DNA from 4 places in the Undibacterium sp. TC9W genome. Region 1 is predicted to be linked to each of the others. Evidence: predicted binding sites of a transcription regulator. Region 1 holds the regulator's gene; each other region holds the start of a gene.
The links. The regulator sigma-54, encoded in region 1, starts transcription at its own class of promoters, with help from an activator protein. The targets are predictions, from matches to a motif close to TGGCANGNAANCTGCTTT.
Positions count from the first base shown of each region.

Region 2: the regulator sigma-54 is predicted to act here: its motif matches at 1,963-1,980, upstream of ACO0LN_RS15645 (nitrate/nitrite transporter).
Region 3: the regulator sigma-54 is predicted to act here: its motif matches at 1,450-1,467, upstream of adh (aldehyde dehydrogenase).
Region 4: the regulator sigma-54 is predicted to act here: its motif matches at 1,204-1,221, upstream of prpB (methylisocitrate lyase).

Region 1 covers NZ_JBMPPJ010000013.1:54,533-57,731, forward strand. Annotated here, with positions in the region: gene ACO0LN_RS18500 (enoyl-CoA hydratase/isomerase family protein) at 1-34, opposite strand, end outside; gene hpf (ribosome hibernation-promoting factor, HPF/YfiA family) at 736-1,083, opposite strand; gene ACO0LN_RS18510 (RNA polymerase factor sigma-54) at 1,191-2,681, opposite strand; gene lptB (LPS export ABC transporter ATP-binding protein) at 2,693-3,199, opposite strand, start outside.
Region 2 covers NZ_JBMPPJ010000010.1:20,540-23,738, reverse strand. Annotated here, with positions in the region: gene ACO0LN_RS15650 (protein kinase domain-containing protein) at 1-681, opposite strand, end outside; gene ACO0LN_RS15645 (nitrate/nitrite transporter) at 719-1,933, opposite strand; gene nirB (nitrite reductase large subunit NirB) at 2,305-3,199, shown strand, end outside.
Region 3 covers NZ_JBMPPJ010000027.1:65,076-68,274, forward strand. Annotated here, with positions in the region: gene adh (aldehyde dehydrogenase) at 1-1,392, opposite strand, end outside; gene ACO0LN_RS26325 (Tex family protein) at 1,675-3,199, opposite strand, start outside.
Region 4 covers NZ_JBMPPJ010000012.1:114,097-117,295, forward strand. Annotated here, with positions in the region: gene prpC (bifunctional 2-methylcitrate synthase/citrate synthase) at 1-187, opposite strand, end outside; gene prpB (methylisocitrate lyase) at 273-1,163, opposite strand; gene prpR (propionate catabolism operon regulatory protein PrpR) at 1,372-2,997, shown strand; gene ACO0LN_RS17960 (response regulator transcription factor) at 3,114-3,199, shown strand, end outside.

The DNA.
Region 1 (3,199 bases):
TGTTCTTGACGGAGGTAAGTACAAATTCGCTCATAATGTTGACTATGCAGGGTAGGGGATGAAGCTGCTATTTTAACTTTGTCAGGCTTGGTAGTCACGGGGTGTATATGTTTATGAGGAAATAGCGTAAGGGCGGCATGTTCGTTGCTGTTAGGTTTGACTTTTTGGGTTGCTGTTGCTGTTGAGTTTGACGTTGCGGTTGCTTTTGACTTTTCGCAGTTCCCATGTGTAGCCGCCATTTGTGCAGTACAGAAAATGGAAAAAGAAGAGCCGCTGTTTGAGCCGCAGGCGAGTTTCGGATCTTCCCATTTTTTGTACTGCACAAATGGGCACCCCGTAGGGGCGGCTACGCCTGGGTCGCCTTTCTTTGAATACTTACTTTGGCGACGCAAAGAAAGTATTTCGGCTGCCGGGACGAGACCCGGCTTGTATCCACGGAGGGCAATCGCTTTAGTCAAAGCGCCACTTGTAACAAGCACCATGGCATACAGCGAACGTCACTGGATTCCAGCTAAAAGCACGCTGGAATGACGTTAATAAAAATGCCGTGAATCAACTAATTCGCAGCTTTTTGAGCGATGGACGTGACAAGTAGTAATAAAAGTAAACTATTTATTTGAAATTTAAAGCATCAAAAACCAGCCGTACAAAGAAACCATTCACCCAACAAAAAGGACGCCTTCTAGCGTCCTTGTTTTGGATGTCCGCAACCCTGTTCGGGCAAGGACTGGGGTCTTATGAAGCCGATGCCGGATCAGGTATGTGCTTGATGGCGTCGTGCTGATGGTCTTGCATTTTATCTTTATGCTTGATGACCTGGCGATCAAGTTTATCTACCAGTGCATCAATGGCTGCATACAGATCATGCGCCAGACTTTCAACGTGGATATCTTTACCGCTGATATGCAAATTAATGTCAGCTTTGTGTCGTTTATCCTTTTCCCGGAGCTTGTCCACCGTCAGGATGACGGCGATATCAATGACCTGGTCGAAATGCCGCCTGATACGTTCTAGTTTGGTATGTACATATTCACGAATTGCAGGAGTTACTTCGACGTGATGTCCACTGATGGTGAGATTCATACTGTGCTCCTATAGTGATGTTGCTTGCTATAACGATACGCTCTCAGCATTTATTTGCCTTGAGCTAAATCATATATAGCAATTCAAACCGTGATTACAAGGACTGCTTACAAAGATTTACGCAAACTGACTGGGGGGATTTTGAGGGCTTCACGGTATTTGGCAACTGTCCGTCGGGCAATTACCATGCCCTGTTCACCCAGCATGTCTGCAATTTTGCTATCAGAGAGTGGGCTTTTCTGGTCTTCTGCTCCTATCAACTGCTTGATGAGTGCACGTATCGCGGTGGAAGATGCTTCACCCCCTGTTTCCGTCGCGACATGGCTGCCGAAAAAGTACTTCAACTCAAACATGCCATGTGGGGTCAACATGTATTTTTGGGTTGTTACACGTGAGATAGTGCTCTCGTGTAATCCTAGTGTATCAGCAATTTCGCGCAAAACAAGGGGGCGCATTGCAACAGCACCGTGGGTGAAAAAATTGCGTTGCCTTTCGACTATGGCTTGTGCAACGCGCAATATAGTCTCAAAACGCTGCCGCATATTCTTGATAAGCCAGCGTGCTTCCTGCAATTGTGCGCCCATGCCAGCTTCACCACGGTTTTGCTTCATGATGTTGGCATACATGCTGCTGACTCGCAGCCTGGGCATGACATCCTGATTCAGCATGACTTGCCAGCCGTTGCCGGATTTTCTGACGATCACATCGGGTACAACATAGTCAGATTCATCCGCAGCAAAGGCCAGGCCGGGGCGCGGTTTGCACTGGCGGATGACAGTTTGTGCATCGCGCAAATCTTCGTCATCGCAATCGAAGATTTTCTTGAGTTTGGTGAAATCTCTTTGTGCAAATAAAGCCAGTTGTGTTTCAACAATTTGCAATGCCAGCCTGCGTATGACGAAAGCAACTTTTGGTAAACGCCTGATTTGCAAGGCCAGGCATTCAGACGGGCTGCGCGCACCGACACCTGCCGGGTCAAAGCTTTGCAGCATGTTCAGCGCAAATGCCAGCTCTTCTGGTTCTACGCACAGCTCCAGTGGCAAACTGGCATGTATTTCATCTAATGTTTCGGTCAGGTAACCGTTATTGTCGAGCGCATCGATCATCAACTCGACCAGAGCACGGTCACGCGGTTCGCGCAGGTTCAGGCGCATCTGTTCCAGCAAGTGCTCGCGCAAGGTGATATGAGCAGCACCCAGCTGCGGGCGGCCATCCTCATCATCGCCAGATTTGCTGCCATGCTGTACATCATCAAAGCCCCAGTCTTCTTCGCTGGAGGTGGTGCTGTCATTGCTGATGACGGTTTCTGCATCTGCGGCAGCCGGTTCTGCTGACCTGTCACTGTCTTCTCTTGCTGCCGGTGCTTCCATGCCGGCATCGGTAGAAGTACTGCTGGTATTGATGGCACCGTCGGCCAGCAGGCGTACGGCGTGATCGAGGGGATCATCGACACGTTCCAACATGGGGTTATCAGTCAGCAGCGTCTCCAGCTCCTGATGCAATTCCAAAGTGGATAACTGCAATAATCGTATTGATTGCTGCAATTGCGGCGTTAAGGCCAGATGTTGTGAGGTACGTAGTTGCAGGCTTTGTTTCATGATGATTCCCGTCACATCCGGAAGTGTTCTCCGAGATAAACGCGACGTACAGATTCATTTTGTATGATGTCGTCAGGCTTGCCGCTGGCAAGTACCGCGCCCTGGTTGATGATATAGGCGTGATCGCAGATGCCCAGGGTTTCGCGCACATTATGATCGGTGATCAGCACACCTATGCCGCGCTCCTTGAGGAAGCGCACGATGCGCTGGATTTCAATGACGGCGATAGGGTCAACACCGGCAAAGGGTTCATCCAGCAAGACAAAGCGTGGATTGGTCGCCAGTGCACGGGCAATTTCGACGCGGCGGCGTTCGCCACCTGACAGTGACAGCGCCTGGCTTTCACGTATTTTTTCTATCTGCAAATCTGCCAGCAGAGCATTGAGCCTTTGCTCAATTTTCTTGGCACCGAGATATTTCCCTTCGCTGTCTTTTTGCAATTCGAGGACGGCACGGATATTGTCTTCTACCGTCAGCTTGCGAAATACCGAAGCTTCCTGTGGCAGGTAAGACAAACC
Region 2 (3,199 bases), on a different contig from region 1:
GTCTTGCGACCCCGCTTTCAATGCGGCTGCGCATAGTGCTTCGCAGACTGCTTCACTGTCCAACTTATCGGTGCTGACCTGCTTCAAAAAATCTGTCAGATCATATTCTGTCAGACTGGCCCAGATGCCATCACAAGCCAGCAAAAAGACATCATTGACACGCAGCTCACCCATGCCATGATCGATGACGAGGTGGTTGTCCAGGCCGATGGCACGGGTCAGCACATGTTGCATCTCTGGTCTGTCCCAGACATGATCCTGGGTCAGTTTTTGCAAGGCACCGTCACGCAACAGGTAACAGCGGGTGTCGCCCACGTGGGCGCTGTAATACATGCGTCCGCGCAAGACCAGTGAGGTCATGGTAGTGGCCATGCCTGCCAGCTCACGGCGGACTGAGCCTTGCTGCTGTACCCAGCTATTCATGGCGACCAGCACCTTATCGAGTGCTGTTGTTACCTCCCAGGTGTCAGGCGTGGCATAGTAATCGGTCAGCAGGCCACGTACTACATATTCAGCCGCTTCGCGCCCGCCTTCATTGCCAGAGACGCCATCTGCTACTGCCAATACCATGCCTTTGCAGGACAGCTCGGGTTCGCCTGGCGTGACCATGCCGACAAAGTCTTCATTACGCGGGCGTATGCCAGCGACGCTGTGATGTCCTGTGCTGACTGTCAGTGGCATGTTTGTGTATTTTGTGTATTTTGTGTATTTTGTGTATTCAGATTTTTGCAGTAGTCATGGCGGCAGAGCCCCAGGTCGTGCGCCAGCGTTTCTTGACCAATGATAAACCCAGCAAGGCGATGATGGCGAGGCTGGCGAAAATCGACAGGCCTATTTGATAACTGCCGGTGATCTGGCGTGAATAACCCATGCTGGCCGCCAGATAAAAACCACCTATGCCACCAGCCATGCCCACCAGGCCAGTCATGACACCCATCTCTTTACGAAAGCGCTGCGGCACCAGCTGGAATACCGCACCATTGCCGGTGCCCAAGGCCAGCATGGCAACCACGAATACACATACTGCAGCAGCCGCAGATTGCAAACCGATGGATGCAATGAAAAGGAAGGCAGAAGCGACGGTGTACATGACAGACAGGGTTTTGATGCCACCTATGCGGTCAGCAATACGGCCACCCATGGGGCGCACCAGAGAACCGGCAAACACGCAGGCAGCAGTGAAGTAACCGGCTGTGATTGGCGTTAAACCATATTGCGTATTGAAATAAATCGTCAGGGAAGATGCCAGGCCAGAGAAACCACCAAAGGTGACGCTGTAAAAGAACATGAACCACCAGGCGTCTTTGTCTTTCAGCACGGCCAGGTATTCAGTCAGGGATTTGCTAGGCGCATCACCTGGCGCATCCTTGGCAAAAATCAGGTAAACCGCCAAAGCGATGAACAAGGGTATCAGCGCCAGGCCAAACACATTTTGCCAGCCAAAGGCAATTGCCAGTGCTGGTGCAAACAGGGCGGCAAAGGCGGTGCCGGAATTGCCTGCACCCGCTATCCCCAAAGCAGTGCCCTGGTGCTCAGGCGGATACCAGCGCGATGCCAGCGGCAATGCCACGGCAAAGGCAGAACCTGCGACGCCCAGGATCACGCCGAGGAACAGCAGTTGTTCATAAGTGTGCAAATTCCCCAGCCATGCCCAGCATAATCCTGCCAGTACGACGACCTGCCCTATCAAACCGGCTTTCTTGGGTTTCAGATGATCGACCAGCACACCCATGACGATGCGCAGCAGGGCACCGGCCAATAAGGGGGTAGCGACGATCAGGCCTTTTTGCGCAGCGGTCAGGCCCAGGTCCTTGGAAATCTGGATGGCGAGTGGCCCCAGCAATACCCAGACCATGAAACTCAGGTCGAAATAAAAGAAGGATGCCAATAAGGTGGGCGTGTGCCCGGCTTTCCAGAAGGAAGTTTTTTGCATGATCGCTCCAATAGTGAACACGCATGCCACTTGCAAGGGACGTGCCATCAAAATGTGCAGATGATTCGCGTATTTCATGATTGAAAACAAAACTTTCTGCGCAAAAACTGTGCGTGCTCTGAATTAAATGGTGCAATGCACCGGAATGGCTGGGTTTTGTATGAGTGCCGCGAGAATTTCGGGTGCATGCTTCAATAAGTGGCATTGCTTTTGCTGCCAACAGAGGAATCCTCCGTTTTTCTTGGTGAAAACCATATTAATGCGCAGTTAAATTGGTGCAGGCTTATAAAAACAGTCTGGCTTTCCCTCAGATAAAAATGAACTGGCATTGCTCTTGCTTAGAGTCTGGGGAGACAAGCAAAGGAGCAGCCATGAAGAAACTTAAGCTAGTGATGGTAGGGAATGGTATGGCAGGTGTGCGTACCCTGGAAGAATTAATCAAGATCGCCCCCGACCTGTATGACATTACCGTATTTGGTGCAGAACCTTATGCCAATTACAACCGTATCCTGCTATCACCAGTACTGGCAGGCGAGCAAACCATCAAAGACATCATGCTTAATGATGTCGACTGGTATGAAGAAAATAATATCACGCTGCACCTCGGAAAAAAAATCACCAAAATCGATCGCCACAAACGTATCGTGATCGCCGAAGACGGTACCCAGACTGAATATGATCGTCTGCTGCTGGCCACTGGCTCTACACCTTTCATGTTGCCGGTTCCAGGCAAGGATCTCAAGGGCGTGATTGCCTACCGCGATATCTACGACACCAACACCATGATAGAAGCGGCAGAAAAGCATACACATGCTGTCGTTATCGGTGGTGGTCTGCTGGGTCTGGAAGCCGCCAATGGTTTGAAAATGCGCGGCATGAGCGTTTCTGTCGTGCATCTGCCAGGCTGGCTCATGGAGCGTCAGCTTGATCCTGTTGCTGGCAAGATGCTGCAAAAATCTCTGGAAGACCGCGGCCTGAACTTCCTGCTCGAAAAAAATACCGAAGCCATCATTGGTGATGATGCTGGTCACGTCAAAGCCATACGCTTTACCGATGGCCTGGAAATCCCTGCGCAACTGATCGTCATGGCAGTTGGCATACGTCCTAATACAGCACTGGCAGAATCTGCTGGCCTGTACTGCAATCGCGGCATCATCGTCAATGACACCATGCAGACTTATGACCCGCGCATTTACTCTGTCGGCGAATGCGTGAATCATCGCGGCACTGTGTACGGTCTGGTCGCACCTCTGTTTGAAATGGCCA
Region 3 (3,199 bases), on a different contig from region 1:
TGCAGGATACAGGTGGTAGCAATTGGTCCAGACGCGGCCAGCTTCGATGGCGCGGCCCACGCGGAAGGCGCGTGAGCCGTCGCGTGTCCACAGGCCAGAACCCAGACCGTACAAGGTGTCGTTGGCAATTGATATCGCCTCTTCTTCATCCTTGAAGGTAGTGACCGATACGACAGGGCCAAAGATTTCTTCCTGGAAGATGCGCATCTTGTTGTGGCCCTGAAAGATGGTAGGCTTCACGTAATAACCCTTGGCCAGGTCACCATCAAGTACATTTCTTTCACCGCCTATCAAGAGTTGCGCACCTTCCTGTTTGCCTATGTCGAGGTAAGACAGGATCTTTTCCAGTTGTTCCTGTGAAGCCTGCGCACCTATCATGGTGGTGCTGTCGAGAGGGTTACCCTGCTTGATGGCCGCCACACGCTTGATGGCCCTGGCCATGAACTGGTCATAGATAGATTCCTGTATCAGCACGCGTGATGGACAGGTGCAAACTTCGCCCTGGTTCAGCGCGAACATGGCAAAACCTTCCAGGCATTTGTCGAAAAAGGCATCGTCCTGATCCAGGACGTCGGCGAAGAAAATATTCGGTGATTTTCCACCAAGTTCCAGCGTGACAGGGATGATGTTTTGCGATGCATACTGCATGATCAGGCGACCAGTGCCGGTTTCACCAGTGAAGGCAATCTTGGCAATGCGCTTGCTGGATGCCAGAGGTTTACCCGCTTCCAGACCAAACCCATTGACGATATTCAAGACGCCGGGTGGTAGCAGGTCCTTGATCAAATCAATCAACACCATGATGGATGCTGGTGTTTGCTCTGCCGGTTTGAGGACGATGCAATTGCCTGCGGCCAGTGCCGGTGCCATCTTCCACACCGCCATCAGTATAGGGAAATTCCATGGAATGATCTGCCCAACCACGCCCAGCGGTTCATGGAAGTGATAGGCATAAGTTTGGTCATCGATTTGCGCGACAGTGCCTTCCTGCGCCCTTATGCAGCCGGCGAAATAGCGGAAGTGATCAATCGCCAGAGGAATATCCGCCGCCATGGTTTCGCGTATGGGTTTGCCATTGTCTATGGTCTCTGCCGTTGCCAGCAGGCTGAGGTTGGCTTCCATGCGGTCTGCAATTCTATTCAGGATGTTCGAGCGCTCAGCAAGCGAGGTCTTGCCCCATGCCTTCTTGGCGGCATGGGCGGCATCGAGTGCCAGTTCCACGTCTTCTGCGGTTGAACGCGCGACTTCGCAAAAAGCCTGGCCGATGACGGGGCTGATATTCTCGAAATATTCACCCTTGACCGGGGCCACAAATTTGCCGCCTATGAAATTATCGTAGCGTTTGGCGAAAGGATTGCTGATACCGAGTTTGCTGATGTCTGCCATGTTCATGATGGTGGTCTCCGTTGTTTATTAGATGGTGTGCATAAGCTGCGACACGGGGATAACAACGCAAACGGCGTGCCATGGCTAAAATATTTTCCTTGCGGAAAAATACAGCAGGTACAGATTAGCGAGGGAGAAGGTGCAGAGGGAGAATGACTGCCGATGCTAATGACGGATTTGCGGAGGAGAGAGGAATGACAAATCAAGGTGTCACATTATTTCGCAACACAGATCAGACTGTCACAATTTGGGACAGTCTGATCAACTAGTCTATTTCTTACTTATTACTTACCCACGCAATTTCGCAAACGCCGCAGCCATCGCATTACCAGCGGGTGCTGGTGCCTGGGCTTGCGAGCGGTGTTGATTGAGGCGCTTGGCGTCGTTACGGTCGCCACGTTGTTCAGGCTTGCTGCCAGCGACAGGTGCTGCATCGGTCAGGCGCATGGTCAGGGCGATGCGCTGGCGTTTGACATCGACTTCCAGCACTTTCACCTTGACGACCTGGCCAGCCTTGACGACTGTATGCGGGTCTTTGACGAAGGTGTTGGACAAGGCAGAGATATGTACCAGGCCATCCTGATGCACACCAATATCAACGAAAGCACCAAAGGCGGCAACGTTAGTAACTACGCCTTCCAAAATCATATCAGGGCGCAAATCCTTGATTTCTTCCACGCCATCCTTGAAGGTGGCGGTCGTGAATTCAGGACGCGGGTCACGGCCTGGTTTTTCCAGCTCGCCGATGATGTCGGTGATGGTCGGCACACCAAATTTTTCATCAGCGTATTTGGCTGGATTCAAAGACTTCAACAAACCAGCATCACCGATGACGCCCTTCACATCCTTCTTGATATCAGCCAGGATTTTTTCTACCAGTGGATAAGATTCAGGGTGGACTGCAGATGCATCAAGCGGGTTGCTGCCATTCATGATGCGCAGGAAACCGGCTGCTTGCTCGAAAGTCTTGTCACCCAGACGCGGTACTGCACGCAAGTCTGAACGCGAGTTGAACATACCCTTGGCATCGCGGAAATTAACGATGCTTTGCGCCACGCTGGACGACAGGCCAGACACACGCGCCAGCAAAGGAGCAGAAGCCGTATTCACATCGACACCAACCGCATTCACACAATCTTCAACGACGGCATCGAGCGAGCGCGCCAGTTGTGACTGGCTGACATCATGCTGGTACTGACCAACACCGATGGACTTGGGATCAATTTTCACCAGCTCAGCCAGCGGGTCTTGCAGGCGACGGGCAATTGATACCGCACCACGGATGGAGACGTCCAGGTCAGGCAATTCCTTGGAAGCAAATTCAGAAGCGGAATACACCGATGCACCGGCTTCAGAGACCACGATCTTGGTCAGCTTGAGTTCAGGCTTGAGCTTGATCAAATCGCCGGCCAGCTTGTCGGTTTCACGCGAAGCCGTGCCATTGCCGATGGAGATCAGCGATACATTATGCTTGGCTGCCAGTTGCGCCAATACATGCAGCGAACCATCCCAGTCATTGCGCGGCTGATGCGGGTAAATGGTCGCATGCTCAACGACCTTGCCAGTGGCATCCACGATCGCTACTTTGACGCCGGTACGCAGACCAGGATCAAGACCCATGGTGGCGCGTGGGCCGGCAGGTGCTGCCAGCAGCAGGGCTTTGAGGTTGCGGGCAAATACATTGATGGCTTCAATTTCTGCGGTTTCGCGCAGCTTGCCCATCAGCTCAGTATCGAGATGCATGAAGACTTTAACGCGCCAGGCCCAGCGTACTGTATCGACCAGCCATTTGTCGGCCGGGCGGTCTTTCTGG
Region 4 (3,199 bases), on a different contig from region 1:
ATTTGCCGTGCACCAGCAAATGGGCAATTTCTTCAAACTCGCAGGCGTCTGCCACGTCCAGGATATCGTAACCGCGGTAATGCAGGTCATTACCGGTTTTGCCAACGGTACACAGTGCGGTATTGCCAGCAGTAACGCCAGAAAGGGCGACGGATTTCTTAGGTTTGAAAGGAACTGCTTCAGTCATGATTATTTCTCCAGAGGTTCATATTCAGGGCTGTTCCCATCCGCCAGATTGATGTGGCACAAGGACGGGACAGCTTATATCATTATTATTTGGCTTTTTGCTGCGCAAACAGCGCATCGAGCTTTTGCTCAAAGTCGTGGTAATTGATGCGTTCATACAATTCCATACGGGTTTGCATGGTATCGACGACATTCTTTTGCGTGCCGTCACGGCGTATCGCGCCATAGACGTTTTCTGCAGCCTTGTTCATGGCGCGGAAAGCGGACAATGGATATAAGACCAGACCCACATCCACCGCAGCCAGCTCTTCAACCGAGAACAAAGGAGTAGCACCAAATTCAGTGATATTTGCCAGGATAGGTACTTTGACTGCGTTGGCGAATTGCTTGTACATCGCCAGCTCAGTGATCGCTTCCGGGAAGATCATGTCGGCACCCGCCTCTACGCATGCCAGGGCGCGTTCTATCGCTGCTTCCAGACCTTCAACTGCCAGCGCATCAGTACGTGCCATGATGACGAAATTGTCATCAGTACGGGCATCAACTGCAGCTTTTACGCGATCTACCATTTCCTGCTTGCTGACGATTTCCTTGCCAGGGCGATGGCCGCAACGCTTGGCGCCCACCTGGTCTTCGATATGGATAGCCGCAGCACCAAACTTGATCATGGATTTGACTGTGCGCGCCACATTGAAGGCAGAGGAACCAAAACCGGTATCGACATCGACCAGCAAAGGCAGGTCGCAGACATCGGTAATGCGGCGCACATCAGTCAGGACATCGTCAAGATTGGAAATGCCCAGGTCAGGCAAACCCAAGGAACCGGCAGCCACACCGCCACCAGACAAGTAGATCGCCTTAAAACCGGCACGTTTGGCCAGCAAGGCATGGTTGGCATTGATTGCACCGACGACTTGGAGAGGGGATTCTTCCTGCATCGCCTTGCGGAAGGCGGCACCTGCGGAGTATGTACTCATATGTATGCTTTCAGGTTAATGAACAGATTCTGGGATGCGTATTGCAATCGGCGTGCCAGCAACCCCGGTCTGACTGCTGTTTCAGGCTGATATGCATATAAATCAACTACTTATTCGTCTAGCGAGCAAATTCAATCCTGTTCAATGTCGCAAATTTGTTTCATAATGACGTTTCAAATTGAATTTTGAAACATCAATTGAAACATACATGAAACAGCCTCCTGCACTACGCGACGCCCACGACAAACCTGTCATCTGGACAGTCTCCATCTCGCGCCTGTTTGATATGTTCCGCGACATCATGGTTGAATATGATGTCAGCGCCGACATAGAACCCATACACATGGGTTTTGAAGAGGCCGCCCAATATCTGAAAGAGCGTCTGCAGACCGAGAGGTGTGATGCCGTTATCGCGGCTGGGTCAAATGGGGCTTACCTCAAAAACCGTCTGCCCGTCCCTGTCGTTATCGCCAAGGCCAGCGGATTTGATGTCATGCAGGCACTGGCCAGGGCGCGCAAGGTGTCGCCCGCCATCGGTCTCATCAATTACCAGGAGACCATGCCTGAGCTGGCAGATTTCAAGACGACCTTCGGTTTCCCGCTGGAGCAGCGCACCTACGTCACAGAAGAAGATGCGCGTGCCCAGATCAGTGAACTCAAGGCGGGCGGCACCAAGGTCATCGTCGGCGCAGGTCTGATTACCGACCTGGCTGAAGAAGCAGGCTTGACCGGCATTTTCATGTATTCCGCCACATCGATACGGCAGGCTTTTGATGATGCACTGGAAATCGCACGCTTGACACGACTGGAATCCGCCAGAGGACGGCATCACCCTGCTGCTGAATCTCTGCGCGCCAAGCATGGTCTGAATGATTTGCGGGGTGACTCCGCCATCATGCAAGCCACCCGCAAATCCATCTCCCTGTTCGCACGCTCCCCGGCAACAGTGTTGTTACAAGGTGAAACCGGCACCGGCAAGGAATTGGCGGCTCAGGCCTTACACAGGGAAAGCACGCGGGCACGCCAGCCCTTCGTCGCCGTGAATTGTGGTGCAATTGCCGAAAGTCTGCTGGAATCTGAACTATTTGGCTATGAAGATGGTGCGTTCACAGGCTCAAAGCGTGGTGGCCATGCCGGCTTGTTTGAAATTGCCCACAGAGGCACGGTATTCCTTGATGAGATAGGCGAAATGCCACTGACTTTGCAAACCCGCCTGTTGCGGGTGCTGGAAGAGCGCGAAATCAACCGCGTAGGCAGCATGCGTCCTATCCCCGTAGATGTGCGCATCATCAGCGCTACCCATTGCGACCTCGAAAGCCGGGTAAAAGAAGGAAAGTTTCGCGCTGACCTGTATTTCCGCCTTGCTGTATTACGCCTGCACCTGCCTCCCTTGCGTCAGCGTCCTGACGACCTGCTGCCCCTCGCAGTATGGTGCCTCAAGCATGCACTGGCTGCCATGGGTGCCAGACCACACGCCAACCTGCATGCAGAAATAGCCACTTGCGGCAGTCTGCTGCAAACCTACGACTGGCCAGGAAATGTAAGAGAATTACGCAATCTCATGGAGCGCCTGGCCCTGTTCCTGGCGGCAGAGCCCCTGCAGGCACTGACACCTGCTTTCGTGGCAAAAATCTTGCCTGAACTATATATACAACAGCCTATACAACAGCCCCCCACAGATATGGCAGGCAGATCAGGCAACATTGGCGATCTGGCTGCAACAGAGTCACTGGAACTGATCATGGAAAAATTCAGCCACAACCGTGAAGCAGCGGCAGACTATCTGGGTATCAGCAGGACGACTTTGTGGCGACGTTTGAAGCAAAAAGCGTAATCATTTGAAACATTAATTGATCATCTGGAGGGCGAATTTTGTGTCGCTCTAAGGTAGAATGAATTTGCGCTGCTACTCACAACCGTTGAGTGCACTTATCTTGCATAAAAAATATTATGAAAAAAATACTAATTGTTGACGATAGTAAAGTTTCCCGCATGGTGATCCGTGCGCACGTCAAAGCAGTGCATCCGGACTGGGA